One region of the Cupriavidus taiwanensis LMG 19424 genome, then DNA from elsewhere that is predicted to be linked to it. Evidence: riboswitches for the same ligand, from Rfam matches in the RefSeq annotation. Region 1 holds a riboswitch; the other holds the start of a gene.
The links. Region 1 has a riboswitch for glycine ahead of RALTA_RS17330 (D-amino acid dehydrogenase). Riboswitches for the same ligand answer to the same signal wherever they lie in the genome.
Positions count from the first base shown of each region.

Region 1 (16,026 bases):
GCTCGCGCACCGCGGCGGGCCAGTCGGGCGTACGGCCGCGATGGATGCCGTGCGCCGCGCCCACGGCCTGCGCGCGCGCCAGCTTGTCGTCACTGCCCGATACCACGATCACGCGCGCGCCCTGGGCACGGGCGATCTGCACCGCGAACAAGGCCACGCCGCCGGTGCCGATCACCACCACGGTATCGCCCGGCCGCGTCACCGTGGCCTCGGCCAGCGCCTGCCACGCCGTCAGGCCGGCGCAGGTCAGCGTGCTGGCCTGCGCGGCGTCGAGCGTGCGCGGCGCCGCCACCAGCGCATCCTCGGCCAGCACCACGTACTCGGACAGCATGCCGGGCCCCGGCACGCCCAGCGGCTTGCTGTGGCGCGGCTGCACGCCATCGAGCCAGCCGGTGAAGAAGGTGCTGATGACCGCGTCGCCCACGGCAAAGTCGGCAACGCCATCGCCAATGGCCACGACTTCGCCGCGCATGTCCGACCCCGGCACCAGCGGCGGCTGCACCGGCATGCCCATGCCGTCGTGGATGATCATCAGGTCGCGGTAGTTCAGGGCGACCGCATGCACCCGCACCAGTACTTCGCCATGCCCCGGCGTGGGTATCGGCGCATCGACGCGATGCAGGTGGTTGCGGCCGAATGCCGAAAGTTGCCAGCGTTGCATGGAGGAAGTCATGGGTGCAGTCCTGTGGGTGGAAAACGATGAACCCACTATACTGATTCCCCGTCCGATCCATTGGACAATCGAATTCCTTCCTGTGTAGCCACCATGGAACCAATCACCCATGACCGGCTGGCCGGCATCACGGCCTTCGTGGCCGCGGCGGAAGCGGGCAGTTTTGCCCAGGCAGCGGTGCGCCTGGGCCTGACACGCTCGGCCATCGGCAAGGCCATTGCGCGGCTGGAGGCGCGCGTCGGCGCGCGCCTGTTCGTGCGCACGACGCGCAGCCTGGTGCTGACCGACGACGGCCAGGCGTTCTACGAGCGCTGCGCCCAGGCGCTGGAGGAACTGGATGCCGCGCAGCACATGCTGGAGGCCGGGCGCGGCGCCGTCGCGGGCCGCGTGCGCGTGAGCGCGCCGGTGGTGTTCGGCCGCCATCATGTGGCGCCGCTGCTGCTGCAACTGGCGGACCGTCATCCGCAACTGCGGCTGGAAGGGAATTTCACCGACCGGCTGGTGGACTTTGCCGACGACGGCATCGACCTGGCGATCCGCAGCGGCCGCCTGCCGGACAGCGACACGCTGGTGGCACGGCCGCTGGGCGCGCAGGCCATGGTGCTGTGCGCGGCGCCCGGTTACCTGCGCCGTCACGGCACGCCGGCCAGCGCTGCCGCACTCCTGTCGCACCAGTGCCTGGTCTACCTGCGCGGCAGCCAGCCCGTTCCCTGGTTACTGGCCGACACCGACGGCAATCCGGTGCGGCCGGAGCTGTCACACCGGCTCGCCTTCGACGACATCGATACCCTGGCCATGGCCGCGATCCGCGGCGCCGGCGTGGCGAACCTGCCGCTGTGGCTGGTGCGGGCGCCGCTGCAGCAGGGCACGCTGGTGCGCTTGCTGCCACAGGCCTCGGCCAGCCGCACGCCGTTGCACCTGGTATGGCCGCGCACGCGTTTCCTGCCGCACAAGCTGCGGGTGACGATCGATTTGCTGGTGGCCGCGCTGCCGGCGGTGCTGACAGTGGATTGAGTACTCGCCGTACAACGCTGCGATACCGCTACGCCGGCAGAGCAAACCCGTAAAGCGCCGCGGCGTTGCGCCAGCGCAGCGCGGCGGACAACGCCGCGCCGTCACCGTCCTGCCCTCGCCACGCGGCAAGCTCGCGGCACTCGTCCAGCCGCTGCGGCCCCTCGTGATTGGTCCACGGCCAGTCGCTGCCCCACAGCAGGCGGTCATCGCCGACGATGTCGCGCCAGCGCTGCGCAAGCAGTGGCCAATCGTGTGGCGATGCCAGCCGGTAGGGCGCGCTGATTTTCACCCACAGCTGGCGACGCGCGCGCACCACCATGGCGACGTCGAAGATGGGATCCGCGATCCCTGCCGTGCCGGGCCGGCCAAAGTGGTCAAGCACGACCGGCACGCCGGCAGCACCAAGCGCCGCATCCAGCTGCGCCAGCACCATGGCGCCCTGCCCGTTGCCGGTATGGAGCTCGACGTGCCAGCCCAGCGCGGCAATCCTGTGGAACAGCGCGCGCCATGGCGCGGTGGCAATGCGTTGCCATTCCGGATCACCGTACAGGTTCAGGCGGATGCCGCGCACGCCGGCGGCCTGGAGCGCCGTCAGCTGCGCGTCCGTGATGGCGGGGTCGACCACCGCCACGCCGCGCAAGCGCCCGGGCAGTGTTTTCAGCGCGGCCAGCAGCGCCGTGTTGTCGGTGCCGAGAAAACTCGTCTGGACCACCACCCCATACAGGTCGCCCTGGTCGCCGCGTCCGTCCAGGCTGCCAACGGCCGCCTGCCAGTCGTCCAGCCCGGCGGCATAGGCCGGCCGGTAGCGCGCCGAAGCCGTGGCCGCGCCGGTATCGAAGACGTGGAAATGGGTATCCACCAGCGGCAATGCGCGCCTGCTCATCATCAAGCCTCCGTGGGGCGTAATACTGTTCAGTTAAGGCATCAAACCCTACTGTCATTCCCGCGCAGGCGGGAATCCAGCGTCTTTCACGTCCCCTTCGGGGAAAAAGTCACTGGGTTCCCGCCTGCGCGGGAACGACGGTGGTTAACTGAACGGCATTACTCCGTGGGGCGGGTATATCCGGATATGGCATACAGACCCGCGTCAGTATTCTAGTCCTCTAGAGGACATAAACACGCAGTCAATTTAGCACGGCTTCGGCATGCCAGACAACGCACCGCTCCAGACCACCACCGCCGCCGCGGGGCTGAGCCGCTACGGCCAGATCGCGGCGGCACTGCAGGCCAGGATCGTTTCGGGCGACTGGGCGCCTGGCAGTGCCATTCCGGCCGAAGGGGCGCTGGCACGGGAGTTCGGCATCGCGCTGGGCACCATCCGCCAGGCCATTGCCGTGCTGGTCCAGCAAGGCCTGCTGGAGCGCGTGCAGGGCAAGGGCACCTTTGTGCGCAGGGGGCTGAGCGGCGCCAGCCTGATGCGGTTTTTCCGCTTCGGCGGCGCCGATGGCGCACCCGTGGTGCCCCGCTCTGAAATCCTGTCGTGCCGCGCCGTCCGGCTGGACAAGGCCATGGCGGCCCGCTTCGGGCTGGCCAGCGGCGCGCGCGGGCTGGCGATCTCGCGCCGGCGCTGGCTGGAACAGACGCCACGGCTGCTGGAATCGATCTGGCTGCCGCTGCCGCGCTGCGAAGCCCTGCAGCAGCTGCCGCCGGCGCAGTGGGGCGACCTGCTCTACCCGCTGCTGGGCAGCGCCTGCGGCGTCACGGTCCATCGTGCCGTGGACGAGGTGACCTTCCGCACGCTGGCGGCGGACGAGGCCGCGTTGCTGATGCTGCCCGATGCGCATCCCTGCGCGGTCGTCACGCGCCACGCCTTCGACCTGGCCGGCCACTGCATCGAATACCGGCTGACGCGCGGCGACGCCTTTGCCTTCCGCTATACCGCCGACGTCCGCTGAGCACCGTTATGGACCGCCGCCAAGGAGACAGACCCATGCAAGTACGCCACGCGATCGCCGCCGCGGCCACCACCGCCCTGATCGCTATCGCCACGCCGGCGCAGGCCGCCGACAACGCCGCGGCCTGGCCGGCACGCCCCATCACCATCGTGGTGACCTACCCGCCGGGCGGCGGCGCGGACCTGATGGCACGGCTGATCGCACCCGGCCTCGGGCGCGAGCTGGGGCAGACCGTGGTGGTCGAGAACCGGCCGGGTGCCGGCGGGCAGATCGGCGCGGCCTACGTCGCCAAGGCCGCGCCCGACGGCTACACGGTGATGGTCGATGCCTCGTCCTACGCCGTGAATCCCAGCCTCTATCCGCGCCTGCCCTACGATCCGGACAAGGCGTTCCGGCCGGTCGGCGTGCTGGCGCGCTATCCCAATGTGCTGGTCGCCACTGCAAGCTTTCCGGCGGGCAAGGTCAGCGATGTCGTCGCCATGGCCAGGCAGAAGCCGGGCTCGGTTGCCTTTGCGTCGTCGGGCAACGGCTCGGCGCAGCATCTGGCCGGCGTGCTGTTCGAGCAGCGCGCCGAGGTCGACCTGCTGCACGTGCCCTACAAGGGCGGCGGCCCGGCCATGACCGACGTCATTGCCGGACAGGTGCCGCTGTTCTTTGCCAACGTGGCCTCGAGCCTGCAGCACATCCAGGCCGGCAAGCTCAAGCCGCTGGCGGTGACCAGCCGGGCCCGCACCCCGGCGCTGCCCGCGGTGCCGACCATGCAGGAAGCCGGCGTGGCCAGCTACGAGGTGTATGAATGGAACGCGGCCTTCCTCCCCGCCGCGACCCCGGATCCGATCGCCGCCAGGCTTGCCGACGCGCTGCAGAAGGTGATGACCAGCGCCGAGATTCGGCAGCGCGTGGCCGAGCTTGGTGGCGAAGTCGTGGCGGCACCGCCGGCGCAAGCGCGACAGTTCATCGACGGGCAGGCGCGGCTATGGGCCAAGGTCATCCGCGACGGCAACATCCGGCCCGAATAACCACGCAGCCACCCTGCCGCTTCGCGGCCCGGCTACCGCAACCCCAGGAGACAAGCATGACCGCAGCCAATCCCATTCGCCGCCAACTGCTCAAGGCCAGCGCCGCGCTGGGCGCGTGCGCGCTGGCGCCCTCGCTCGCCCGCGCCCAGGCGTGGCCGGCCAAGCCCATCCGGCTGGTGGTGCCGTTCGCGCCAGGCGGCAGTTCCGAGATCGTCGCGCGTTCGACCGCGGCGGAGCTGACCAAGCTGCTCGGCGTGTCCGTGTTCGTCGAAAACAAGCCGGGCGCCGCCGGCAATATCGCGATGGGCGAGGTCGCGCGCGCCGATGACAACCACACGCTGATCCTCGGCCATATCGGCACGCTGGCGGTCAATCCCTTCATCTTCCCGAAGCTGCCGTACGACCCGGTCAAGGACTTCCGCGCGATCTCGCTGCTGTCCAAGGTGCCGAGCCTGTACGTGGTCCATCCCGACGTGCCCGCGAAGAACCTGAAGGAATTCGTGGCGCTGGCCAAGAGCAAGCCCGGCAAGCTGAACTATGGTTCGGCCGGCAACGGCAGCGCCGGCCACCTGGCCTTCGAATACCTGAAGGCCGCCACCGGCACCTTCATCACCCACGTGCCGTACCGCGGCAGCGGCCCGCAGATCACCGACCTGCTGTCCGGCCGGCTCGACGCCGCCGCGGTCGGGGCACCGGCGATCCTGCAGTTCATCAAGGCCGGCAAGGTGCGCTGCATCGCCACCGGCACGACCCAGCGCATCGCGCAGTTGCCCGACGTGCCCACGGTGGCCGAGCAAGGCTATCCCGGCTTCGAGATGACACAGTGGTATGGCCTGCTGGCGCCGGCCTCGCTGCCGCAGGCCGCCGCCGACAAGCTGGCCGACGCCACCATGAAAGCCGTGAAGAGCCAGAGCTCGGTCGAACGCCTGAGCGCGGACGCGGCCATCGTGGTGGGCGGCACGCCGGCGGAGTTCTCGCGCTTCATCGCGCAGGAGCAGCAGCGCTGGCGGCCGATCATTGCGCGGGCCGGTATCAAGCCGGATTGATATCGGCCGCCACCGCGCGGTGCCTCACGGCCTTCTTGCAACGGTGCAAAGGACACGGCACTTGGCCGATGCCAGCGGTCGTCGGGTGGAAGCCGAACCCGCTACATGCACCATTTACAAACGATGCGGCGGACGGGCTGGGTTACAGGCGCCGCGGCAACGCGCCGCGACGGTGGCCCGGAACCTGCAAGGGCTTGCTGCCCCGTTCACCCTTCAGGAGCCCGCCATGAGCATCTTCAAGGACATCCTCAACAAGCTGCTGGGCAAGGACAAGCCCGCAGCAACCACCACGGCGACCACTGCCGGCACGCCACCCGCCGCCGGAACGCCAACTTCAGCGGGCGCGCCAGCCGGCACTGCGCCAACTGCCGGCACCGGCGCGGCGCCCGCGGGCAACGTCCAGGGCACCGCCGGGTCGCCGGCCGGGGCGCAATCCGCGCCGCTGTCGGGCGTCGATGTCGAGGCCATCATGGACCGGATGGCGCAGCAAAGCGGGCAGACGCTGAACTGGCGCACGTCCATCGTCGATACGATGAAGGCGCTCGGCATCGACAGCAGCCTGGAACACCGGAAGGAACTGGCACGCGAGCTGCACTACACCGGCGACATGAACGATTCCGCGGCGATGAACGTGTGGCTGCACAAGCGCCTGATGCAGGAACTGGCCGCCAACGGCGGCAAGCTGCCGAAGGAACTGTCCTGATTGATGACGTAGAAGGCGGCGCCGGGCTGGCGCCGCGGCAGTCTCAGCCCGCGATGCCGGCCCAGCGCAGGTGCCGTGCCCAGTCGGCGTCGCCGATCACGCCGGACACGCCCTGCCGCTGCCCGTCGGCGCGATAGAAGTAGGTGCGCGGCATTTCGCCCATCCAGTCCGGGTCGACCGCATAGCGCAGGCGTTCCTGGGGCTCGTGCCCGAACACCCATGCATTGCGCGCCAGCCTGACGCGATCGAGCACCTGCCGCACCTGTGGCAAGGACTCGACGCTGTCCGTGGACAGCGTGACCACGCGCAGCTCGGGATGCTTCGCACGCAGCTTGCCGAGCGCGTCGAAATTGCGCTTGCAATAGACGCAATCCAGCGACCACACCACCAGCACGAAGGGCTTGCCCTGCTGGCTGGCGGCGATGCGCGCGGCGTTGGCGGAATCGAACACGGCGACACGATTGGCGGGATCGGCGGCGTTGGCGGTGCCGAGTAGCAGCGCGCACGCGGTAGCCGCGGCGGCAAGCAGTTGGCGGCGCGATCGCATCATGCGCCCTCCTGCCCGAGCGCGAAGACCTGGAAGCCCTCGGTCTCGGTGCGCCATAGCACGTAGGCGCGGCCGGCGTGCTGCAGCAGGTGCGGCTGGTCGGAATCGCGCTCGGTGCCGGCCAGCTTGCGCGTCTGCCAGGACTTGCCGCCATCGTGCGACAGCATGGCGGAAAGCCGCGTCTGCTGGCCGTCGAACGATTTCCACACCACCGCGATGTCGTTGTCGTTCAGCGCGACGATATCGGCATGCTGTGCCCGCGGATCATCGAGCGCGTGTTGCGCCTGCAGCTTGCCGTCGCGCCAGCGCCCCACCGAAACCGTCGGCTTGCCCGCGCGCATGCTGAACCACACCATGTGCACCGTGCCGTCGGGCGCGACGGAAGCGCCAGGGCCGTGGTGCGGGCACGCGTCGATGCGCCAGTCGTCGAAGGTGGCGCGCTGCGTCGGCGTGGCCTTGCCATCGGAACCCAGCAGCGCCAGCGCGTGGTCGCGCGCGTTGGGCGGGAACACATGGCGCCACAGCGCCAGCATCCCGCCGTCGGGCGTGGGCGACAGCGCGATGCGGCAGCATTCGCAAGATTGATCGGCAATCTTGTAGTCGCCCTGGAAGGTCTTGCCGTGGTCGTCCGACACGGCGTAGTAGATCGCGGCGCCGGCATACGGCTGCTTGCGCGCCTCGGCGGCGGCCACGTCGCGCTTGTCGATCCAGCTGACGAAGACGCGCCCGGCCGGGTCCACCGCGAGGGCGTCGAAGCGGTGTGCGATCTGGTCGCGGTTGGCATGCACCGTCAGCGGCTCGGCAAAGCTCTTGCCGCCGTCGGTGGAGCGCGCAAAGCGGATAAAGCCGGTCCATGGCGTGGGCAGCGGCTGGGTCCAGGAGATGTAGACCTGCCCGTCGGGCCCGGTGGCCACCTTGGGGCGGCTTTCGTGATCGGCGGCGACCGGCTCCGGCGCGGCATTGACATGCCGCGCCGCGCTGAAGCTGCGACCGTAGTCCGCCGACGCACGCACCGCGACATGCTGGCCGTCCTTGTAGGCAATCCACAGCTTGCCGTCGCGGTCGAAGGCGGCACCGGTGCCCAGCTCGCTCGCTTTCGGCTTGGCCTGGCCGCCGTGGCCGGCGTGGCTGCCATGCGCCTGCGCGGCCGCGGTGGCCGACGCCAGCGTAGCGCAAGCCATCAGTCCCGCAGCGATCAGGCGGACAGCGCGGCGGGCGCCTGGCATGGTGTTGGTCAGCGTGTTCACGTGCTCAGAAGGAAAGTTTCGCCTCGGCGTAGAACGTCCGGCCCGGGTACGGGTGGTAGACGTAATAGCGCTGGTCGGTGAGGTTGTCGATGCCAAGCCCGAGCCGCACATTGCGCGCGGGCTTGTAGGTCACCTTGACGTCGAAGGTCAGGAAGCTGCTGGTGCCGCCGAAGGTGTCGGGGTTGGTATCCGAATTGTCGAGCGTATTGTACTGCCGGCCCGAATAGGTCATCGCCAGCGTGCCGGCCCATGCCGGCGTGAAGCGATAGGTGCCAACCAGGTTGGCGCGCCACTTCGGGATGCGATAGAAATACTTGTCCACCGAGGCCGGGTTGTTGGCGTTCTCCAGCGTTTTCGAATGGTTGTAGGCGCCGCTGGCCGACAGGTCGAATCCGCTCACCAGCACATCGCGCCCGTCGTAGGCCAGTTCGATGCCGCGCGTGCGCACCCGGTCGACATTCTGGAAGCTGGTGACGGTAGGAAACACCGTGGTGTTGGTCTGGCTGACCAGCGCATCGCGGATATCGTCCTCATACAGCGAAACGCGGAAGTTCGACGCCTCCACCGTGCGCTCGAAGGTCAGGTCCTTCGAAAACGAGCGTTCCGGCCGCAGGTTGGGATCGTTGTTGATCAGCGAAGTGCCGGTAATGCGGCCCTGGAACAGCTCGCTCACGGTCGGGTAGCGATAGGCCTGGCCCAGCGACAGCCGGCCCAGCCAGTCCTGCCCGAACGCCTTCTCCAGCGCCAGCTTGGGCGACCAGTTGGATTCGCTGCGCACCGGATAGCCGATGTCCACGCCAGGCTCGCTGCGGCTGCCGTCATAGGCGCGCCAGTGTTCGTAGCGCACACCCGGGATCAGCTTCCAGTCCTCGGCAAAGTACCAGGCGTCCTGCGCGTAGAGCGCCTGGGTCTCGGTCTTGCCGGTGAAGGCGTTGTTGAACGCGGTGATGGTGGCCGCGCGCCAGTCCGAGGTGTTGTAGGTGGTATTGGTCAGCCGGTAGTTGTCGTAGTGGTAGCCGAACGTGACCCAGTGCCCGCCCTGCAACTGCTGCGGGCGGTAGTCGGCCTTCAGGTCGAGCGTGCGCCAGCCGGTGCCGTCGCCATACGTCACCGTGCCCGGTCCGTTGGCGACGGTGTTGGCGCTGCGGCTCACGTCCTTGCTGACGTCGAACAGCGACGCCACGCCGGAAAAATTCCAGCCGGTCTGGTTGCGCGTGCGCAGCGACAGGCCGTACAGCCAGCGCGCGTCCTCGCCGTTGCCCGGCGCAAAGGCATTGGCCGGAATCACGTACTGGTAGCCGCCGATGTTCACCGGGCCGCCGGACACCACATTGCCATTGGCATCGCGCAGGTAGCTGCCGGTGGTGTTGGAGCGGTCCTGCTGCCAGTAGGCGGCGGTGAACTGCGCCTGCAGCGTGCTGGTGATGTCGTAGCCGAGCTTGAGCTTGAGCTGGTCCTGCACCGTGTGCGTGACGCCCTCGCTGTTCACGCCCATCACCACGCGGTCGCGCCCGCTCTGGTCCTGGTCGAAATAGGCGCCGGAAACCGGCGTGTCCGCCGCACCAGCGGGCCGCGTCGAGCGCGACGCGGTATAGAAGCTGAGCGGCTGGCTCTTGCTGTCCTGCCGGTCCACGCTGACCAGCCACGAGAACGGGCCGACACGATCGCCCACATAGGCATTGGCATGCACCCCGTTGAAGTTGTCGTGGGTGCCGTACAGGCCGAAGCGCTGCGTGAACAGCTGCACGCTGGCATCGCCCTCGAACTTCTCCGGCGTGCGCGTGGTAATCAGCACCGTCGCGCCCAGCGAATTGCCGGGATACAGCGCCGAATACGGCCCGTACAGCACGTCCATGCGCTCGATCTCGGCGGCATTGACCAGCGACCAGCGCGGCGGGAAGCTGAAGTCCGAGCCGAGCAGGTTGGACAGCAGCAGCCCGTCCGCATAGACCAGCCCGCGCGCCGACTGGCGCGAACTGGTGCTGCGCACCGAGATGATCGAATTCATATCGCCGATAAAGCGCTTGCGCACGGCGAGGTTGGGCGCGTACTTGAGCGCGTCCTCGGTATTGACCACGTTGAAGTCGGCCATGCGCGTGCTGCTGATGCCATACGCCGGCGCCGGCGTGTTGGGCGGGATCGCCGGCGTCTCGGCACGGTCGGGGCGGGCCGATACCACCACCTCCTGCAGCGGCGCGGGCGCCCCCACGGCTGCCTCCACCCCTTGGGCAGCGGCCACGGCGGGGCCCATCAGCACTGCCGAAGCGGCCAGTGCAATGCGATGTTTCTTCACGGAATACCTTGTTGTCGTCGTTATGGGCTCGCTACGCCTGCGCAGCATCAGGCGCTCCTCCCCGGACCTCCCTGCTAGCGGGCGCTGACATTTTATGGGGCCGCAAGCCGCGGGCCGATGCGACATAGCGACGCGCCTTGCACGGTCATATCCATATGCATCGGTGTTAACCCGCATATCCAATACGGAGCCTTGTCACTACATTGCCCCGACTGGCCTCCAGCCAGCGTGATGCAGGGAGAGACTGTCGCGGCGCCCGCCGCGCACGGCGCCGAAGGAGCAACCGCCCCGGAAACTCTCAGGCAAAAGGACCGGCATCACCCGTCAGTGCACTCTGAAGAATGCCGGACGCCATCGTCCGCCCGGCATACCGAAGGAGCAAGCGCGCCCCGCCCCCGCGGCAAGGCGCCGCGAATCTCTCAGGTCCAGAACAGAGGGGGCGTCCGCCACGCATGTCGCGTGCGGACTCCTACCCTTCGACGTTCCTGGATCCTGCAGATCATGAAGACAATCGCTGTCATCGGCGGTGGCATCACTGGTGTCACCACCGCCTACGCGCTCGCCCGGCGCGGATTCTCCGTCACGCTGTTCGAGCGGCACCGCTACGCCGCCATGGAGACCTCGTTCGCCAACGGCGGGCAGCTCTCCGCTTCCAACGCCGAGGTCTGGACCCACTGGTCCACGCTCGTCAAGGGGATGAAGTGGATGCTGCGCAACGATGCGCCGCTGCTGATCAATCCCCGGCCCAGCTGGCACAAGCTGTCGTGGTTCGCCGAGTTCATCGCGTCGATTCCCCACTATCGCCGCAACACCATCGAGACCGCTCGCCTGGCCATCGCCGCGCGCGAGCACCTGTTTGCGTGGGCGGCGCAGGAAGGCATCGACTTCGACCTGAAGCGGGCCGGCATCCTCCATATCTACCGCGACCGCGCCGGCTTCGAGCATGCCGGCCGGGTCTCCGCGCTGCTGGCGCAAGGCGGACTGGAGCGGCGCGCCGTGACCCCGCAGGAAATGCGCGCGATCGAGCCGACGCTGGCGGGGTCGTACTACGGCGGCTACTTCACCGAAAGCGATTCCACCGGCGACATCCACAAGTTCACCAGCGGCCTGGCCGCGGCCATTGCGCGCCTGGGCGTGCGCTGCCTCTACGGCCAGGACGTGCGTGCAGTAAAAACAGACGGCAAGCGCGCCACCGTCACCGTGCAGGATGGCGCCGACACGGCCACCTCCACCTTCGACGGCGCCGTGATCTGCGCAGGCACGGCAAGCCGCGCGCTGGCGGCCGGGCTGGGCGACCGCGTCAACATCTATCCGGTCAAGGGCTATTCGATCACCGTCAACCTGGCCGACGACGCGAGCCGCGCGGCGGCGCCGACGGTGAGCCTGCTCGACGACGAAACCAAGCTCGTCACCAGCCGCCTCGGCGACGACCGCTTCCGCGTCGCCGGCACCGCCGAGTTCAACGGCACCAACCGCGATATCCGCGCCGACCGCATCCGCCCGCTGGTGGACTGGGTGCAGCAGTGCTTCCCCGGCGTCAGCACGCGCAGCGTGGTGCCGTGGGCCGGGCTGCGGCCGATGATGCCCGACATGCTGCCGCGCGTGGGTCGCGGCCGCGCGGCCTGCATCTTCTACAACACCGGCCACGGGCATTTGGGGTGGACCTTGTCGGCGGTGACGGCGGACATGGTGGCGGGGGTTGTGGACCAGGCGCTGGGAAGCGCGCCGGCGATGGCGGTTCCGGCCGCTATTTCTGCACCTGCCTGATCGCGCGCTCGCGCGACGCCTGCATGTCCTGCATCAGCCGGTACGCCGCGTAGTACTTGTAGATATTGCGCACATAGGTGGTGGTCTCGATGCCGATCTTCTCGGCCACCACGATCTCGACATTGTTGAACCACTTGTCGGGATCCAGCCCGCGCGCCGCCGCTTCCTTGCGCATCTTGGCGATATTGCCCGGCCCGGCGTTATAGCTGGCAAAGGCGAACAGCGGCCGGTTCGCCTCCGAGAAATGCGCGTCGGGGAAGTACTTCGTCATCAGCCGGTCCATGTACTTGGCGCCGGCGTGGACATTGGCTTCGGCGATCCGGATGTTGCCGACATTCAGTTCCTTGCCGGTGGCCGGCATGATCTGCATGATGCCGACCGCGCCGACATGGCTGCGTGCGTCCTGGTTCAGCTGGGATTCCTGGAAACCCTGCGCGGCCAGCATCAGCGGATCGAAGCCATAGTCCTTGCCGTACTTCTCGAAGAAGGCGATGGTCTGCTGGAAGCGCTTGTACTCAGCATCGTCGGTATTGTTCTTGATCTGCTTGATGCGCAGCATGGTCTGCTTGAGCCGGTACTCCGCACCGCCCTGCTTCTTGACGAAGTTGACGTAGAAGTCTTCGATCGCCTGCCGCAGCTGCGGGCTGTTCTTGCGGTAGGCCCAGCCGGTATAGCTGCCTTCGCGCACGGCCAGGTCTTCGCGCACCTTGATGTTGGGCAGGATCTGCGCCCACGTCGCGGCCTTCCAGTCATCGACCACCAGGATCTGCAGCACGCCCGCGTTGAGCATCTCGAGCGCGTCCTCGTCCTCGAGCGCGTCGGGCAGCATGACCAGCTTGATCGGCGCCTTGCCGGCGCGGCGCAGGCCGTCGTTCAGCACGGTCAGGCTTTCGAAATAGCTGCTGGCGCGCCGTACGTGCACGGTTTTTCCGGCGAGATCGTCGAGGCGCTGCAACGGCGGCGCCTTGGGCCCCGTGATCACCAGTTCGCGCACCGGCTTGCGGTCGCGCGGCGCGGTGAAGTCCACCTGCTTCAGCCTGCTTTCGGTCTCGGTCAGGTTGCCGGCGGCGATATCGCCAAGCCCTGCCATCAGGTCGGGCAGCAGCCGGTCGCGCGTGGTCGGGATGATGATGATGGTCAGCGGGCGCTTGCCGAGCTGGTCGGCGTATTTCTTGTTCAGGTAGCGCTCGAAGTCACGCACCAGCTCCGCGGTCAGTCCGCGCTCGCGGCCCTTGTCGCTGAAGTAAAGCGTGCGGCTGTACGGCACGAGTACGCGGATGACGCGGCTCTTGAGCATCACGTCGAAGTCGCCGGTACGGGGCTTGTTGGCAAGGTTCAGGCCGCGCGGCTTCGCGGGAGTGTCCTGGCCTGTCGCAGCGGTAGCGGCAGGGGCCGATGCCGCGGCTGGCGGATTTTGCGATGGCGCTTTTTGCTGGGCCAGGGCAGCCGGCCCGCAAAGGCTGAGCGCGCCCATCAGGCCAGACACAAGGAGGCCTGCCAGCCAACGGGAAGGGCGGACAGCGGACATGGCGGGGGTTGCAAGCCGCGCAAGCAAGCGCGCGGTTTGCCCATATGGAGTCTAGGCGCCAAATGGGGAGTTGCAAGCCGGGGAGTTGCAAGCCGGGGAGTTGCAAGCGGGGGAGTTGCAAGCCCGGAGCAAGTACGCGGCCGCCACTTCGCGCAACATCGCCTGGCCTGCGCCACGGGCATTCAGCGAGGATGACTTCTCGCCGCAGTACGGCTATGTCAAACCACCCCCTCTTCCCGCAACCGCGCCAACGCTTCCTTCCCAATACCCAACTCCCCATACACCTCCGCATTGTGTTCCCCCACATCCGGCCCGGTACGCGGTGACGGCGGCGCGTAGCCCGAAAACCGCGGCACCACGCAAGGCGCCGGCACCGTGCCCAGGTCTGCATCGGGCAGCCGCACGATGGCCTGGCGCGCCACCATCTGCGGGTCTTCGACGATATCGGCGATGCTGAACACCTTGCTGAACGGCACCTGGCATTGTTCCAGCCGCGCCGCGGCGGCGGCGTAGGGCTGCGCGGCGAACCACTCGGCGATGCAGCCGTCGAGGGCTTCGATATGGCGCACGCGGCCGGCGTTGGTGGCGTACTCCGGTGCCTGGGCCAGTTGCGGTGCGCCCATGGCTTCGGCCAGCCGGCGGAAGGTGGCATCGGAAGAGGCCACCACGGTGACCCAGGTGTCGTCCGCCGTGCGGTACATGTTGGACGGCGCGGCGTAGGTGGTGCGGTTGCCGGCGCGCTGGCGCACATGGCCGAGCTGTTCGTATTCGATGGCGAGCGGATCCAGCAGGCGGAACAGTGCCTCGGTGGCGGCCAGGTCGATCTCGCGGCCGGGCTGGGCTGGCCTGGCGCGCTGCTCCGCCACCGCGGTGGCGATGGCGAAGGCGCCAAACAGGCCGGCGATCATGTCGCCTACCGGGTAGTTCATATGCATTGGCCCGCTCTGTGCCGTGCCTGCGAGATTGGTGAAGCCGCTCCTGGCTTCGAAGATGCGGGCAAACCCCGGGCGCGTCGCATCCGGCCCGGTCTGGCCGAAGCCGGTCAGCCGCAGCACGATCAGCCTGGGGTTGGCCGCGTGCAGCGTTTCAAGATCGAGTCCCCAGCGCGCCAGCGTGCCGGTGCGGAAATTCTCCACCAGCACGTCGAAGCGCGGCAGCAGGCGCAGGAAGATCTCGCGGCCGCGCGGCGTGCGCACGTCCAGCGAGATGCCGCGCTTGCCGCGGTTGGTCACTTTCCAGTACAGCGCGTGGTCCCTGGTGACGGGCTCGAGTCCGCGCAGCGGATCGCTGCCGTCGGGCAGTTCCAGCTTGACCACCTCGGCGCCCATGTCGGCGCACAGCGTGGCGGAAAACGGCGCCGCCACCACGGTGGCCATGTCGAGGATGCGCAACCCGGCAAGCGGGCCGTTGCCCGGTGCTTCGGGCGATACAGGCTGTGCGTTGGTGTCTGGCATGCGGGTCTCCGGCGGCAAGGTTGTCCGCTGCAAGGTGGCAGGCGGCCGGCCGGGGCGCAAGTACGGTTTCGCTGTGCGGAACTGTCGTGCTACAACAGTGACGCCCCCATTTCCGGATCCCAGCATGGAACCCAAGCAACCACCGCACAGCATGGACCGCAACCCGGAACCCCTGCCCGGCCTGGCCAGCGAGGACGCCCTCGCCACCGATCGCCAGTTCGCCACCAACCTGTCGCGCGGGCTCGAGGTGCTGCGCGCCTTTACGCCGTCCAGCCCGGTGCTGGGCAACCAGGACATCGTGGCGCGCACCGGGCTGCCCAAGGCGACGGTATCGCGGCTCACGTACACGCTGGGGCTGCTGGGTTTTCTCAGCCGCGTGCCCGGCAACCAGAAGTACCGGCTCGGCGCGGGCGTGCTGGCGCTGGCTTACCCGATGCTGGCCGGTCTGGCGATCCGCCAGGTGGCCCGGCCCTATATGGAGGCCATCGCGCGCGAGACTGGCTGCACCGTGAACCTGGGCATGCGCGAGCGCCTGTCGGTGGTCTACGTGGACAGTTGCCGATTGGATCCGGGCAACTTCTACCAGCCGGACATCGGCAGCACGCGCCCGCTGCTGGCCAGTGCCATCGGCCGCGCGGTGCTGCTGGCGTGCAGCGCGGACGAGCGCACGGCGCTGCTGAACCGGCTGCGGGTCGAAGACCCGCAGCGCTTCAGCCAGGAGCGCCAGATGTGGACGGAGGACCAGAAGCATTTCCGCGCGCACGGCTATTGCCTGAGCCGCGGCGAATGGCGGCCCGAGATCCATGCGATCGCGGCGCCGTTGCGCCAGTCGCTGCACGA
Region 1 is NC_010530.1:355,821-371,846, reverse strand. Features, by position in the region: gene RALTA_RS17380 (zinc-dependent alcohol dehydrogenase family protein) at 1-673, opposite strand, end outside; gene RALTA_RS17375 (LysR family transcriptional regulator) at 767-1,687, shown strand; gene RALTA_RS17370 (amidohydrolase family protein) at 1,716-2,573, opposite strand; gene RALTA_RS17365 (GntR family transcriptional regulator) at 2,833-3,582, shown strand; gene RALTA_RS17360 (tripartite tricarboxylate transporter substrate binding protein) at 3,618-4,601, shown strand; gene RALTA_RS17355 (Bug family tripartite tricarboxylate transporter substrate binding protein) at 4,658-5,647, shown strand; gene RALTA_RS17350 (DUF3597 domain-containing protein) at 5,874-6,350, shown strand; gene RALTA_RS17345 (TlpA family protein disulfide reductase) at 6,394-6,900, opposite strand; gene RALTA_RS17340 (sialidase family protein) at 6,897-8,144, opposite strand; gene RALTA_RS17335 (TonB-dependent receptor) at 8,149-10,437, opposite strand; glycine riboswitch at 10,663-10,761, shown strand; glycine riboswitch at 10,762-10,881, shown strand; gene RALTA_RS17330 (D-amino acid dehydrogenase) at 10,936-12,204, shown strand; gene RALTA_RS17325 (MltF family protein) at 12,185-13,732, opposite strand; gene RALTA_RS17320 (CaiB/BaiF CoA transferase family protein) at 13,951-15,186, opposite strand; gene RALTA_RS17315 (IclR family transcriptional regulator) at 15,311-16,026, shown strand, end outside.

Region 2 (16,026 bases), on a different contig from region 1:
GCGGCGTGATCGCGCACCGCTACGGCGCCATGCTGATGAGCCTGGGCCGCGACGCCGAGGCCCGCCCGTGGCTGCACGAGGCCGCGCAGCGCAGCGGACTGCTGACGGGCGAATGGGCCGCGCATTTCCACGCCGGCCTGGCGGCGCTGCGTCTGGGCGACATCGCCGGCGCGGCGCGCTACTGGTACGACCTGATGGTGCGCAACCCCGACCTGGGCGCCGACGATATCGCGCCGCTGGTGTCGGACTACATCGCCCGCACCGACGCCGCCGGCGCGCCGGCGGAGCCGCTGATGCGGGTCTGCCTGGGCCGGGTCGCGCTGGACAACCCGCATCTGCTGGAGCTCGATGCCGCCGCCGGCGATGCCGTCGCCGCCGACCAGGCCGCGCGCGTGCTGGCCGAGCACCCCGACCACCCCGAGGCGCGCCGGCTGCGCGCGCCGCTGCGCCATGGCGCCGGCGACCTGCAAGGCGCGCTCGACGACCTCGGCGTCTACCTGCGCCAGGTGCCCGACCCGCAGAGCCAGGTGCGCGAACTGGCCTGGCGCTACCAGCTGGCGCAGCGCGGGGACGGCAATGTCGGCACCGCGCCGGCCGAGCGCGAGCCGTGGCTGCGCTTCACGCTGACCGACCAGTGCGACGACGGCGCCGGCTACTACCGCGCCGCCATGGCGCTGGGCGAATTCATCGACGACGTGCCCGCCGCCGAAGCCGCGCTGCGACCGCTGCTGGTCCAGGCCGGGCGCGCCGGCGTGGCACGCTTCGACCAGTACTTTGCCACGGGCCAGGGCGATGCCGCCGGCCATGGCGGCAATGCCGACACCCATGTCTATTCGCTGCTGTGCCGGCTGCTGGCGCGCAGCCTGCCGGCCGACGCCGCGCACGCGGATGAGCGCATCGCGCTGCACCGCCAGGGCATGGCGGCGAGCGAGTTCATCGAGCACTGGATCGACCTGCTCGATTGCCATGCCGACGCGGGCCAGCACCAGAAGGTGGCGGAGCTGGCGGGCGAGGTGCTCAACCGCTATCCGCTCGAGCGCAATCCGGCCGATGTGACCTGGGTCTTCAGCCGCATGATCGCCGCCTGGAAGGCCATCGGCGGCGCCGAGCCGACCGAGGCCGCGCGGGCCGCGATGGCGCACATGGATGCGCGCCTTGATGCGCTGCCGATCGAGGCGCGCAGCGAGGCCGCGCACCCGATGGCGCATGCGCGCGCGCACTATGCCGCGCTGCTGCAGCGCCGGATGGCCGGCATGGACGAGCACGACCGCACCGATGCGCTGGCCGAGATCGAGACCCAGCAGCGCCGCGCACTGCTGGTGGAGGATGCCTGGCTGTACAACCGTTTCGGCCAGGTCTGGCGCGACCTGGGCGAGCCCGAGCGCGCACTGCCGCTGTTCGAGCAGGCGGTGGCGCTGACCGAAGGCGATCCGCACGACCAGGCCGGCCCGCGCGTGCAGCGTGGACTGGTGCACAACGCCGCGCGCCGCCATGACGCCGCGCTGGCGGATTTCGTCGCCGCCTTCGCCGCGCGGGAGGACTGGGATGCCGAGGTGTACCTGCGCGCGGTGCAATCCGCACTCGGGCAGGGGCTGCGCGAGGCCGCGCTCGGCTACTTCGACAAGGCCCGCGCCCGCGGTGCGGCGCAGGGTGCCACGCGTACGCTGTATGGGCAGGTCGAGGCGGCGTTGAAGGCCACGCGCCCGGTGTGGAAGATGTGGGGTGTCTGAAGCGCCTCCCGGGACCCGCGCCCTCGGCCGCGGATGTAAGGAATGTAAAAAACGCCATCCGAAGATGGCGTTTTTTACGAGAAGATGGCTGAAATAAGACGCGCGTTTGGTGCGGTGTCGGACAATCACTGACATGGATTGTGAAGTGCTTACATTACCATGTCGCCATGAACGGACTGAGCCAACTTTTTCCAAGCCTCCCGCTCGCGCCCGGCGGCCTCTTCTGGGTCGGGCTGGCCCTGGTCGGCGCCGGCCTGGCGGGCGAGCTGAGCCGCCGCTGGCTGCGTTGCCCGCGCATTGTCGGGTACGCCGCGGCGGGGTTGTGCGCCGGCATGCTGGGCCGCGGCATCGTCGACGAGAACATGATCAACCAGACCCGTATCCTGATCGATATGGCGCTGGCGCTGGCCTTGTTCGAACTCGGCCACCGGCTTTCGCTGACCTGGCTGCGCGCCAACCGCTGGCTGCTGCTGACCAGTGCCTTTGAAAGCCTGCTGACCTGGGGGTTGGTGGCGGCGGTGCTGCAGTGGATCGGCGCCTCACCCGGCGTGGCCATCCTGGCCGGCGGCATTGCGGTCAGCACTTCGCCCACCATCGTGCTGCAGCTCAAGAACGAACTGCGCGCCGAGGGGCAGGTCACCGAACGGCTGCTGGCCATGGCGGCGCTCAACAGCATCTATGCCGCCGCGATCGTGCAGGTCGCCACGGGCTGGCTGCATTCGGAATATGGCAACCTGGGCGCGGCGCTGCTGCATCCGTTGTACCTGCTGGTGGGCTCATGCCTGCTGGCCTGGCTGGTGGGCAAGCTCGGCCATGCCATCTACGACCGCATGTCGGCCGACGACCACTACAGCTTCCTGGTGCTGGTCGGCCTGGTGCTGTTCACGCTCGCGCTGACCCGGGTACTAAAATTGTCGATGCCGCTGACGCTGATGCTGGCCGGCGTGGTGTTCAAGCACCAGGACAACCAGCCGCACGTGTGGCCCCCGCATTTCGGCAGCGCCGGCAGCCTGCTGATTATCGTGATGGTGGTGTCGCTGGGCCTGCCGCTGACGGCGCAGGACTGGGCCGTGGGCGGCGTCTACGCCATCGCGCTGGTGGTGCTGCGCCACGTCGCCAAGCTCGCCGGCGTGGTGTCGCTGGGTTCGTTCTCGGGACTGAGCCTGCGCCAGTGCATGGCGCTGGGGCTGGCGCTGGCGCCGATGTCGGGCCTGGCCTACCTGCTGATGCATGACGTCGCGCGCCTCTATCCGGGCACCGGGCAGCCGCTGGCGGCCATCATCTTGTGCGCGCTGGCCATCGAACAACTTTTCGGCCCGGTGATCGCGGCCTGGGCGCTGCGCTACGCAGGCGAAGTCCGCGTCGATATCCGGGCCAATGGAGGAGGGCGCTGATGTCGCTCGAACCGTTCAAGCAATCCGAGGCGCTGACCTTCGGCGTCGAGCTGGAGCTGCAGCTGGTCAACCGGCATGACTATGACCTGGCGCCGTTCGCACCCGACCTGCTGCGCGCGCTCAAGGGCGCCGAGCATGCGGGCGACATCAAGCCCGAGATCAGCCCGTCGATGATCGAGATCAGCACCGGCATCTGCCACAGCTACCAGCAGGCGCTTGAAGAACTGACGGTCATGCGCGACCTCATGGTGGCGGCCTCGCGTTCGCTGAACCTGGGCATTGCCGGCGGCGGCACGCATCCGTTCCAGCAATGGTCCGACCGCACCATCTCCGATTCGCCGCGCTACCAGTACATCTCCGAGCTGTACGGCTACCTGGCCAAGCAGTTCACCGTGTTCGGCCAGCACGTGCACATCGGCTGCCCCAGCGCCGACGAATCGCTGTTCCTGCTGCATGCCATCGGCCGCTATGTGCCGCACTTCGTGGCGCTGGCGGCGTCGTCGCCCTATGTGCAGGGTGTCGATACCGGCTTTGCCTCGGCACGGCTGAATTCGGTCGCGGCCTTTCCGATGAGCGGGCGTGCGCCGTTCCTGCTGACGTGGGATGCCTTCACCGCGTACTTCGAGAAGATGCGCAACACCGGCGTGATCGAAAGCATGAAGGACTTCTACTGGGATATCCGCCCGAAGCCCGAATTCGGCACCATCGAGGTCCGCGTGATGGACACGCCGCTGACGGTGCAGCGTGCCTGCGATATCGCCGCGTATATCCAGATGCTGGCGCGCTACCTGTTGCTGTCGCGCCCGTTCATGCCGCAGGAAGACGATTACCTGGTGTACACCTTCAACCGCTTCCAGGCGTGCCGCTTCGGGCTGGAGGGCGAATACGTGCACCCCAACGAACTGACCCGCATGCCGATCGCGGACCATATCCTGTCGATCTGCGACGCGCTGGTGCCGCATGCCGAGGCGCTCGGCTCGCTGCCGGCGCTGGCCAATATCCGCGCCCTGGCCGAGCGCCGCGACGGCGACGCGCATTGGCTGCGCCAGGTCGACGCGGAGGCGCGCAGCCAGCGCGAGACGGTGCGCAAGGCGTGTGACCAGTGGGCTGCATGAGAGGGCTGCCTGAGAGGGCCCGAGGGGGCAACCCGAGCGCGCGTTGAACGCGCCGTGGCCTTACTGGACGCTGTAGCCGCGCCCCTGCATGCAGGCGCCCCAGGCCTGGTAGTACGAGCCCATCGCCTGGCTGGTATTGGCCGCCGCCTGCTGGTTGGCCGCGTTCGCCTGGCGGCGTGACTGGCGGTGCGCCATGCCGCCGGCGACCGTACCCGTTGCAGCGCCGATTGCCGCGCCCTTGCCGGCGTCGCCCGCAATCGCGCCTGCCACGGCCCCGGCGGCAGCGCCGCCTGCCGCACCCCGCACGCGCTGGCCGCTTTGCGCCTGGGCCGGCGGCGGCGCGTTGGCGGCCTGGGCAGGATCAATGCCGGTCTGCTGCTTGGCCCAGCTGTAGCACGCGCCGTCGTCGCTGGCCTGCTGCTGCTGGCTCTGGCCCTTGGCCGGATAGGCGATGGGCTTGTTCTGCGCCGTGGCCTGGAACGGCGCCAGCGCGAGGGCCGCGGCCAGCGCGCCGAGGGCGAGATAGGGCTTGGGATGCTGGCGTTGCTTCATGATCGTGTTCCCCCGCAGTGGTCGGCTACGCAATGCCGGACGCGCCGCCCGGTGCGCGAGCGGCAAGCGCCGTTCCGTGTTCTGTGAAGGCCAGTATTTGCGGCCCGCAGGGCTAAGTCAAATCAGTGTTTTGGCGGCGTGATGTTATTTGTTTGTGGTGGGTGGCGGCGCCAGCAGGAACGCGGTGGCCTGCTGCCACCAGGCCAGGTCGACATGCCCGGTCCAGTCGTTGTGGCCGGCGCCGTCGATCACCGCCAGCCGTCGCGGTTCGCCCAGCGACGCATAGAGCGCCTTGCCGAAGCGCGCCGGCACGATGGTGTCGCGTTCGGCCACCGCCACCATCACCGGGCGGCCGAAGCCGGCCAGATTGGCCACGCTGTCGTAGCGGTCGCGCAGCACCCAGCCGGCCGGCAGCCAGGGATAGTGGTGCGAGGCCAGGTGCGCCAGCTTGTCCCACGGCGTGATCAGCAGCACGCCGTCAATGCTGTCGCGCTGGCGCGCCGCCGCGGCCGCCACCACGCCAGCGCCCAGCGATTCGCCGATCAGCAGCAGCGGCCCGTCGAACTGGCGCCGCGCCAGCACGATCGACTGTTCCGCGTCTGCGACAAAGCTTCGCTCGCCCAGCGTGCCCGGGCGCGGCCCGTATCCCGGATACTCGGCCAGGATCACGCGCACGCCCAGCGGCGCCAGCGCACTGGCGTAGTAGTCGCGATGCCCGGCATGCCCGGCGTTGCCGTGGAACACCATGGCGGTGGCGCGCACCGGCCCGCGCGGCTCGGCCACCAGTCCGCGGAAGTCGTCCGGACCCGGCCACGCGCGCAGCCCGGGCGAGACCATGTCGTCGACCGAAGCGCGTTCGGGGAAATAGAGGAAGTGGTCCTGCAGCATGGCGATCGCCGCCAGCCCCGCCAGCGCCGCGGCCAGCCAGCGCCAAGGGCGCGCCCGCGCCGGCCGTGGCTGCGCCACGGGTTTCGTTGCGCCAGGCAGCGCGCTGGCAGGCATGGCCGTGTGCGTGACGCGGCTAGACGCCGGCGTACACAGGTTCGCAGCGCACCTCGGTCCTGACCGAGTTGGCGATAAAGCAGGCCTCGTGCGCGGCGTGGTGCAGGGCGTCGAGCTGTTCGCGCGTCGGTTCGGCCTCGCCGCCAAACGTGACTTGCGGACGCAGCGTCACCACCGTCATCGCCATGCGCCCGTCGGCGTTCTTTTCCATCACACCGGTGGCCGCGTCCAGGTAGCGGTCGACCACCAGGCGCTGCTTGGCGGCGAGCGACAGGAACCACAGCATGTGGCAGCTCGACAGCGAGGCGATGAACATCTCCTCCGGATCGACCGCGCTGGCGTCGGACATCGGCACCGGCACCACATGGGGTGATGACGAGCCCGGTACTTCGGCGCCGCCGTCGAAGCGCAGCAGATGCCGGCGGCTGTAGCGGTTGCCGGCGAAATCCTGTCCGTCGCGTTGCCACAGGACTTCAGCGGTGTAGGTGGACATGCAGGGACTCCTGGGGTTGGGGAAAGATTTCAGGCGCCGTGCGGCACGCTCTCGCCATCGCGCAGGCCCAGGCGCTGGTTGGCCGGCACGGCGACATCGATCAGCCTGGGGCGCGGCAGGTTCAGGTTGCGCATCATCTCGACGAACTGCTCGCGCGTGCGGCCGGCGACGCGGCTGTTGTGCGCGCGTTCATGGCCGATGGTGGACACGGTGCGGCCCTTGTAGTCATGGGCCGGATAGACCAGCGTGTCGTCGGGCAGCGCGAACAGCTTGCGGGTCAGGCTGTCGTACAGCGTGCCGGCGTCGCCGGACTGGAAATCGGTGCGGCCGCAGCCATCGATCAGCAGCGCATCGCCGGTGAAGACGCGGCGCACGATGCCGTCGGCGGTGGGCTCTTCCCACAGGTAGCTCATGCTGCCGGCGGTGTGCCCGGGCGTCTGGATCGCGCGCAGCAGCTGCTTGCCGAAGGCGACGGTATCGCCGTCGATCAGCTGCTTGTGCGCGGGCTTGATGTCGCAGCCGGACGGCGCCGCGGTATGCGCGCCGGTCTGCAAGGCGAGGTGGCCGGCCGAGGTGATGTGGTCGGCATGGGCATGGGTCTCGATCACCCACGCCAGGCGCGCGCCGGTCTCGTGCAGCAGCTGGAGGTCGCGCTCGAGCTGATGGTCGACCGGATCGATCAGCAGCGCGTCCCCGGTGGCGGCGTCGATCAGCAGGTAAGTGAAGGTGGACGAGGTCTCGTCGAACAGCTGGTGGAAGGTCTGCATGGCCGTCCTCTTGTTGTTTGGCCGGGGAACGCCGCCATGATACGCCGCGCCAGCGCTAGCACTCCACGATATTCACCGCCAGGCCGCCGCGCGCCGTTTCCTTGTACTTGGTCTTCATGTCGGCCCCGGTCTCCCGCATGGTCTTGATCACCGAGTCGAGCGACACGTAATGCGTGCCGTCGCCGCGCAGCGCCATGCGCGCCGCGTTGACTGCCTTGACCGACGCCATCGCGTTGCGCTCGATGCACGGGATCTGCACCAGCCCGCCGACCGGGTCGCAGGTCAGGCCCAGGTTGTGCTCCATGCCGATCTCGGCAGCGTTTTCCACCTGAGCCGGGCTGCCGCCGGTGACCGCGGCGAGTGCGCCGGCCGCCATCGAGCACGCCACGCCGACTTCGCCCTGGCAGCCGACCTCGGCGCCGGAGATCGATGCGTTGAGCTTGTACAGCAGGCCGATCGCGCCCGCGGTGAGCAGGAAGTCGACCACGCCCTCGCGATTGGCGCCAGGCACGAAGCGGTCATAGTAGTGCAGCACCGCGGGGATGATGCCGGCCGCGCCGTTGGTCGGCGCCGTGACCACGCGTCCGCCGGCGGCGTTTTCTTCATTGACGGCGATGGCGTACAGGTTGACCCAGTCCATCACCGAAAGCGGGTCCGACAGCGTGCGCTCGGCACGCTCGGTCAGGCTGCGGTACAACTCGGGCGCGCGCCGCTTGACCCTGAACGGCCCCGGCAGTTCGCCATCGGTACGGCAGCCCCGCGCCACGCAGGCCTGCATCACGTCCCAGATATGCAGCAGGCCGTCGACGACTTCCTGCTCGCTGCGCCACGTCAGTTCGTTCTCCAGCATCAGGCGCGCAATGCTCTTGCCGCTGTCCTGTGCCATCTGCAGCATGTCCTTGCCGCTGCGGAACGGATGCGGCAGCTGCTGCGCGGCGTTGAGCACCTGGGTGTTGGGCGCACCCGCCGTGACCACGAAGCCACCGCCCACCGACAGGTAGCGCGCTTCGCGCAGGCTCGCGCCGCTGCCGTCGAAGGCATGGAACTTCATGCCGTTGGGATGCTCGGCCATGGCCTCGCGCCGGTAGAAGGCGATGTGCTCCTTCTCGACGAAGGGCACGATGTGGCGGCCCAGCAGCGACAGCTCGCGCGTCTTGCGCAGGGCCGCCAGGCGCGTGTCGATGGAATCGGGGTCGATGGTGTCGGGCGCCTCGCCCATCAGGCCCAGGATCACGCCCTTGTCGGTGCCGTGGCCCTTGCCGGTGGCGCCGAGCGAGCCGTACAGCTCCACCCGCACGCTGGCGACTTGCGGCAGCAGCCCGTCGCGCTCCAGCCCCTGCGCGAACATCAGCGCCGCGCGCATCGGGCCCACGGTGTGCGAGCTCGACGGGCCGATGCCCACCTTGAACAGATCGAATACGCTGACTGCCACGGACGGCCTCCAGATTGACGCCGGACCAGGCCGGCGGGCGCCGCGTTGCGCGGCGCCCTGAGTACAGCTTAGCTTGTGGCCGGGATGCCGGCTCAGTCCACCACGTAGTCGCTGACCGGCACGCAGGCGCAGAACAGGTTGCGGTCACCGTACACGTTGTCGGCGCGGCCGACCGGCGGCCAGTACTTTTGCGTGCGCAGCGATGCCACCGGGTAGGCGGCTTCCTCGCGCGTGTACTGGTGGGTCCACTCGTTGGCGGTCACCACCGCGGCGGTGTGCGGCGCGTGCTTGAGCGGGTTGTCCTCGCGGTCGAACGTGCCGTCGGCAACGCGGCCGATTTCCTGGCGGATCGCGATCATCGAGTCGATGAAGCGGTCCAGCTCATGCAGCGCCTCGCTTTCGGTCGGCTCGATCATCAGCGTGCCCGGCACCGGGAAGCTCATGGTCGGCGCGTGGAAGCCGTAGTCCATCAGCCGCTTGGCCACGTCTTCGTTGCTGATGCCGGTTTCTTTCTGCAGCGGGCGCAGGTCCAGGATGCACTCGTGCGCGACCAGGTCGTGCTGGCCGGTGTAGAGCACCGGGTAGTACGGTGCCAGGCGCTTGGCGACATAGTTGGCGGCAAGGATGGCGTTTTCGGTCGCGGCGGTCAGGCCGGCCGAACCCATCATCGCGATATACATCCACGAGATCGGCAGGATGCTGGCCGAGCCGAACGGTGCCGCCGACACGCCGCCGATGCCGCGCTCGTCGCGCCGGTAGCCGACGCTGTCCTGGTTGGGCAGGAAGTCCGCGAGGTGCGCGCCGACCGCGACCGGGCCCACGCCCGGGCCGCCGCCGCCGTGCGGAATGCAGAAGGTCTTGTGCAGGTTCAGGTGCGACACGTCGCCGCCGAACTGGCCCGGCGCGGCGGTGCCGACCATCGCGTTCATGTTGGCGCCGTCGACATAGACCTGGCCGCCGTGCCTGTGCACGATCTCGCAGATCTGCTGCACGCCCTGCTCGAACACGCCGTGCGTGGACGGGTAGGTGATCATGATCGCAGCCAGGTTCTGGCTGTGCTGCTCGGCCTTCTTCGCCAGGTCTTCCAGATCGACGTTGCCGTTCTCGTCGCAGGCCACCACCACCACCTTCATGCCGGCCATCTGCGCCGACGCCGGGTTGGTGCCGTGCGCCGACGACGGGATCAGGCAGATGTCGCGATGGCTTTCGCCGCGGCTGGCGTGATACGCATGGATGATCAGCAGGCCCGCGTACTCGCCCTGCGAGCCGGCGTTGGGCTGCAGGCTGACCGCGGCGTAGCCGGTGGCGGCGCAAAGCATGGCCTCGAGCTGGTCGATCATCTCGCGGTAGCCCACGGTCTGGTCCAGCGGCGCGAACGGGTGGATCTGGCTGAACTCGGGCCACGTCACCGGGATCATCTCGCTGGTGGCGTTCAGCTTCATCGTGCACGAGCCCAGCGGGATCATGGTGCGGTCCAGCGCCAGGTCCTTGTCTGCCAGCATGCGCAGGTAGCGCAGCATCTCGTGCTCGGCGTGGTGCGTGTTGAAGACCGGGTGCGTCAGGTATTCGCTGGTGCGTGCCAGCGCTGCGGGGAACGCGTCCTGCGTGGCGGCTTCGAGCTTGTCGAAGTCCAGGCCAGCGGGCAACGGCTTGCCTTGCGTAAAGACTTCCCACAGCGCGACCACGTCGGCGCGGGTGGCGGTCTCGTCCAGCGAGATGCCCACACGCGTGGCGCTGACATGGCGCAGGTTGATGCCGCGCGCAGTCGCAGCGGCGTGGATGGCTTCGGTGTTGAAGCCCGTTTCCACGGTCAGCGTGTCAAAGAAGGTAGCGTTGGTACGCGCGAAGCCGAGCGTTTCCAGGCCGGCAGCCAGCGTCGCGGTCAGGCGATGCACGCGCTGCGCGATGCGTTTCAGGCCTTGCGGGCCGTGGTAGACCGCGTACATCGACGCCATCACCGCCAGCAGCACCTGCGCGGTACAGATGTTGGAGGTGGCCTTCTCGCGGCGGATATGCTGCTCGCGCGTCTGCAGTGCCAGGCGGTAGGCCTTGTTGCCCTGCGCGTCGATGGTCACGCCGACCAGCCGGCCCGGCATCGAGCGCTTGAACGCATCCTTCACCGCCATATAGCCGGCGTGCGGGCCGCCGAAGCCCAGCGGCACGCCGAAGCGCTGCGAGTTGCCCACGGCCACGTCGGCGCCCCATTCACCCGGCGCGGCGATCAGCGTCAGCGCCAGCAGGTCGGCGGCAGCCACCACCAGGCCGCCGGCCGCGTGCACGGCGTCGGCGATGGCGCGGTAGTCATGGATGTCGCCGTTCACGCCCGGGTACTGCAGCAGCACGCCGAAGGCGCCCGCGGAAGCGGCGTCGGCGGCGGGGCCGACCTTCACTTCGATGCCCAGCGGCAGCGCGCGCGTGCGTACCACTTCCAGCGTCTGCGGCAGCACGTCGTCGGCGACGAAGAAGACGCTGGAATCGTGCTTGTTCACGCGCTGCAGCAGCGTCATCGCTTCGGCGGCGGCGGTGCCTTCATCGAGCATCGACGCGTTGGCGATATCCAGCCCGGTCAGGTCGGTCACCATCTGCTGGAAGTTCAGCATCGCTTCCAGGCGGCCTTGCGAGATTTCCGGCTGGTAGGGCGTATAGGCGGTGTACCAGGCGGGGTTTTCGAAGATATTGCGCAGGATGACGCCGGGCGTAATGGTGTTGAAGTAGCCCTGGCCGATGAAGCTCTTCAGCACCTTGTTCTTGCCCGCCAGCGCGCGCAGCTTGGCCAGCGCGGCCTCTTCGCTCAGCGGCTCGGTGAACTCGCCCATCGGCATGCCGTCGCGGCGGCGGATGGCGGCGGGGATGACGGCGTCGATCAGCGCGGCGCGGCTGTCATAGCCGAGCACCTTCAGCATGTGCTGCTGCTCGGGGGTATCGGGGCCGATATGGCGGGCGGCGAAGGCGTCGCGCGCCTCCAGTTCGGCCAGCGTGGGCCGGTTCACTTGGGCGGCGGTCATGGGAAGCGGGGCGTTCATTGGCAAGAACCTCGTGGGGCGCGTCGGCAGGTGGTCAGCCCGCCGGCGCGCTGTCAATTTGCTTGTCGTTCCCGCGAAGGCGGGAACCCAGTGACTTTTTCAGCGGCGCAAGCAAGCCACTGGATTCCCGCCTGCGCGGGAATGACGAAAATCAGGCGCCGACGCTGGCCTTGTAGGCGTCGGCCGACATCAGGCCGTTGACGTCGTCGCCGTTGGCCGGCTTGAGCTTGAACAGCCACGCGTCGAAGGCGTTGGCGTTGACGCTTTCCGGCGCCGCGGTGGCGGCCTCGTTGACGGCGATCACTTCGCCGGCCACGGGCGCGTAGATGTCGGAAGCGGCCTTCACCGACTCGACCACGGCCAGCGCGTCGCCGGCACCGACCGCCTTGCCCACTTCGGGCAGCTCCAGGAAGACGATGTCGCCCAGCGCGTCCTGGGCGTGGTCGGTGATGCCGATGGTGAGCGTGCCGTCGGCTTCGACGCGCACCCACTCATGCGACTCGGTGTACTTCAGGTCAGCGGGGAAATTCATGAAGGTTCTCCGGATTCAGATCTGTTTCTTGTTGGGTGATGCCTGCCCGGCAACGTTGCCGGCAGGCGAGGGCGACCGTTGGGTGAGCGGGGCGTTCCCTTAGCTCACGAGTGCCTTGCCATGACGCACAAACGGCAGTTTAACCACAGTCGCGTTGAGTTTGCGGTCGCGGATCTCCACCTGCACGGTGTCGCCCACGTTCACGCCTTGCGGCAGGCGCGCGAACGCGATCGATTGCGACAGCGAGGGGCTGAACGTGCCGCTGGTGATTTCGCCGTCACCGGCGGGGGTGATGACTTTCTGGTGGGCACGCAGGACGCCACCTTTGTCGCGCAGGATCAGGCCGAGAAACTGCTGGCGCGAACCGGCCGCGGCCAGCGCCGCCTTGCCGGTGAAGTCGCGCTCGCTCTGCAGGTCGACCGTCCACGCCAGGCCCGCATCCAGCGGCGAGACCTTGATATCCATGTCCTGGCCGTACAGGTTCATGCCGGCTTCCAGGCGCAGCGTGTCGCGCGCACCCAGGCCGGCCGGGCGCACGCCGGCGGCTTGCAGCTTTTCCCACAGGCCGGCGACGCTGGCGGCCGGTACCACCAGTTCGAAGCCGTCTTCGCCGGTGTAACCGGTGCGTGCCACCATCACTTCGCCGAGGGCCGGATCCTGCACCACCACCGCGTTGAACGGCTTGAGCGCGTCGGAAGGCTGGGTCGACGGGAAGGTGCTCCAGACCTTGGCGCGGGCATTGGGCCCCTGCACCGCGACGATCGCCAGCGGCGGCACGCCCGCGGGCGCAACGTCCTCGCGGCGCGGCGTGATGGTCACGCCGCTGCCGGTGGCCTCGTTGCGGGCGCGGATCCAGTCGATATCGCCGACCGCGGTGCCGGCGTTGACGACCAGGCGGAAACGGTCTTCCGCAAAGAAATAGACGATCAGGTCGTCGATGACGCCGCCGTGCTCGTCAAGCATGCAGGAATAGAGTGCCTTGCCCGGGGTCTGCAGCTTGTCGACGTTGTTGGCCAGCAGGCCGCGCAGGAAGGCGCGGGTATTGGGGCCGGCGAGGTCGACCACGCACATGTGCGAGACGTCGAACATGCCGGCATCGTTGCGCACGGCATGGTGCTCCTCGATCTGGGAGCCATAGTTGACCGGCATGTCCCAGCCGCCGAAGTCGACCATGCGGGCGCCGAGGGCGCGGTGGATAGCGTTGAGGGGCGTGGCCTGGAGCGTCATGGAATCCTCGGGGGCAGTCTCGGTTGGCGAAAACAAAAAAGGGTCATCCGCCGCAACGATCGCCAGCCGATATGGCCAGCAATCCGCTGCGGCGGATGACCCCTCTGTCCTCGATACCTGAGAGATTACGAGGCGGATCCTGCGGATTCCAGTCCTCGCGCGCCCCTTCGGTGGGCACGCTCGCCACGAATGGCGGGTGCCGCTCTCCAGAGTGCGGCATGCATCGTGTGCATGTTGCATGCCGATCCGACCGGTCCGTGGTGCCTGAGAGTTTTCGGGTGATACCCCTTCGGCGGCGCAGGCGATGCGCGCTCTCCCGGTCGGATGCGCGCAATGTACGGGAGGCCCCCGCCTTTGTCAAACCAAGGCAGAGGCTGCCGTACCCGCCGCTGCGCGACAGTGCTTACTTCTTCTTGTCGTCGGTGACGACGTTACCGATAACACCGCCCACTGCCGCCCCGCCCAGCGTACCCAGGGCGCTGCCGTCCGTCAGCACGGCGCCGCCCACCGCGCCGGCACCTGCGCCGATGGCGGTATTACGTTGTTTCGGGGTCATGTCCGCGCAACCGGCAAAGGCCGCGACCGTCATGCCGATCAGGGTCACCTTGGTCAAAGTTTGCAGGGTTTTCATTGTTGGCTCCGATGTGATGATTTGTGCATGCCCGAGCGATCCGGCGGACCGGGGGACACACTGGTTAGAGTGTCGCGTTATGTCATTGGCTCCGGTCTTTACGAAGTGTTACGCCAGTGACACAGCCGGGCCCGCGCGCGCGGCTTGCGCTGACTGACCCGCCGCGGCGCGCGTGTTAACATCGACGGCTTTGCCGCAGCCCCGGGTGACGGGATGCCGGCAAATCCCTTCTTTTCCTCGATTCCGCTGCCGCCCCGACATCTGCCCGCATGACCCATGGCCTGAACCCCGCCCAATCCGAAGCCGTCCGCTACCTGGACGGACCTTGCCTGGTGCTGGCCGGCGCGGGCTCCGGCAAGACCCGGGTGATCACGCAGAAGATCGCGCATCTGATCGAGGACAAGGGTTTCGAGCCGCGCCATATCGCCGCCGTCACGTTTACCAACAAGGCGGCCAAGGAGATGCAGGAGCGCATCGCCAAGCTGATGGAGGGCAAGACCACGCGCGAGGGCAAGCGCATCCCGCTCAAGCAGCTGACGGTCTGTACTTTCCACTCGCTGGGCGTTCAGATCCTGCGCATGGAGGCGGAGCACGTCGGCCTCAAGCCGCAGTTCTCGATCATGGATTCGGACGACTGCTTCGGCCTGATCCAGGAGCAGCTGGGTACCACCGACAAGAAGCTGATCCGCGGCGTGCAGAGCACGATCTCGCTGTGGAAGAACGGCATGGTCGATCCCGAGGCCGCGATCGCGCAGGCCGCCAATGCCGACGAGCACCAGGCCGCGCTGGTCTACCGCAACTACGTCGCCACGCTGAACGCCTACCAGGCGGTGGATTTCGACGACCTGATCCGCCTGCCGGCGGAGCTGTTCGCGCGCGATGAAGCGGTCCGGCTCAAGTGGCAGAACCGCCTGCGCTACTTCCTGGTCGACGAGTACCAGGACACCAACGCCTGCCAGTACCAGCTGCTCAAGCTGCTGGCGGGCGGCTCGCACCTGCGCGCGCCGGCCTTCACCGCGGTGGGCGACGACGACCAGGCCATCTATGGCTGGCGCGGCGCCACGCTGGACAACCTGCGCGGGCTGCAGACCGACTTCCCCAACCTCAAGGTCATCAAGCTGGAGCAGAACTACCGCTCCACCGTGCGCATCCTGGAAGCGGCCAACGCGGTCATCGCCAACAATCCCAAGCTGTTCGACAAGAAGCTGTGGAGCGAGCACGGCATGGGCGATCCCATTGCCATCCACCCGATGAACGACGAGGAGCACGAGGCCGAGTCGGTGGTGTTCCGCCTGTCGGCGCACAAGTTCGAGCGCCGCGCGCAGTTCCGCGACTACGCCATCCTGTACCGCGGCAACCACCAGGCGCGGCTGTTCGAGCAGATCCTGCGGCGCGAGCGCATCCCCTACGTGCTGTCGGGCGGCCAGAGCTTCTTCGACAAGGCCGAGATCAAGGACATCTGCGCCTACCTGCGCCTGATCGCCAATCCCGACGACGATCCCGCCTTTATCCGCGCGATCACCACGCCGCGCCGCGGCGTCGGCAACACCACGCTCGAAGTGCTGGGCACGTTCGCCGGGCAGGCCAAGGTGTCGCTGTTCGAGGCGGCGATGATGGGGGGCATCGAGGGCAAGCTGCAGCCGCGCCAGCTGGAGCCGCTGCGCGTGTTCTGTGAATCGATGGTGCGGCTGGCCGACCGCGCGGCGAAGGACCCGGCCACCGAGGTGCTCGACGACCTGATGGCCGGCATCCATTACGAGGCCTACCTGTACGACAGCTTCGACGAACGGCAGGCGCAGTCGCGCTGGACCAATACGCTCGAGTTCCTCGAATGGCTCAAGCGCAAGGGCACCAAGCCGGAAGCGGCCGAGGGCGAGGAAGCCACCGGCTACGACAACGCCGACGGCTTCGGCAGCGAAGGCAAGAACCTGCTCGAGCTGACGCAGACCGTGGCGCTGATGAGCATGCTCGAAGGGCGCGAGGAAGATCCCGACGCCGTGCGGCTGTCCACGCTGCACGCCTCCAAGGGACTGGAATATCCGCACGTGTTCCTGGTCGGCGTGGAAGAGGGGATCCTGCCCCACTGCCGCGAAGACGACGACATGACCGACGAGAAGATCGAGGAAGA
Region 2 is NC_010528.1:3,240,363-3,256,388, reverse strand. Features, by position in the region: gene RALTA_RS15080 (tetratricopeptide repeat protein) at 1-1,730, shown strand, start outside; gene RALTA_RS15075 (cation:proton antiporter) at 1,898-3,124, shown strand; gene RALTA_RS15070 (YbdK family carboxylate-amine ligase) at 3,124-4,239, shown strand; gene RALTA_RS15065 (YMGG-like glycine zipper-containing protein) at 4,300-4,791, opposite strand; gene RALTA_RS15060 (alpha/beta hydrolase) at 4,936-5,793, opposite strand; gene RALTA_RS15055 (OsmC family protein) at 5,813-6,286, opposite strand; gene RALTA_RS15050 (MBL fold metallo-hydrolase) at 6,316-7,053, opposite strand; gene RALTA_RS15045 (L-serine ammonia-lyase) at 7,109-8,485, opposite strand; gene gcvP (aminomethyl-transferring glycine dehydrogenase) at 8,578-11,508, opposite strand; gene gcvH (glycine cleavage system protein GcvH) at 11,660-12,040, opposite strand; gene gcvT (glycine cleavage system aminomethyltransferase GcvT) at 12,140-13,267, opposite strand; glycine riboswitch at 13,362-13,487, opposite strand; glycine riboswitch at 13,509-13,596, opposite strand; gene RALTA_RS15025 (glycine zipper 2TM domain-containing protein) at 13,671-13,898, opposite strand; gene RALTA_RS15020 (UvrD-helicase domain-containing protein) at 14,168-16,026, shown strand, end outside.
Region 2: it holds a riboswitch for glycine, as region 1 does, so the genes downstream of both, gcvT (glycine cleavage system aminomethyltransferase GcvT) here and RALTA_RS17330 (D-amino acid dehydrogenase) in region 1, are expected to answer to the same signal.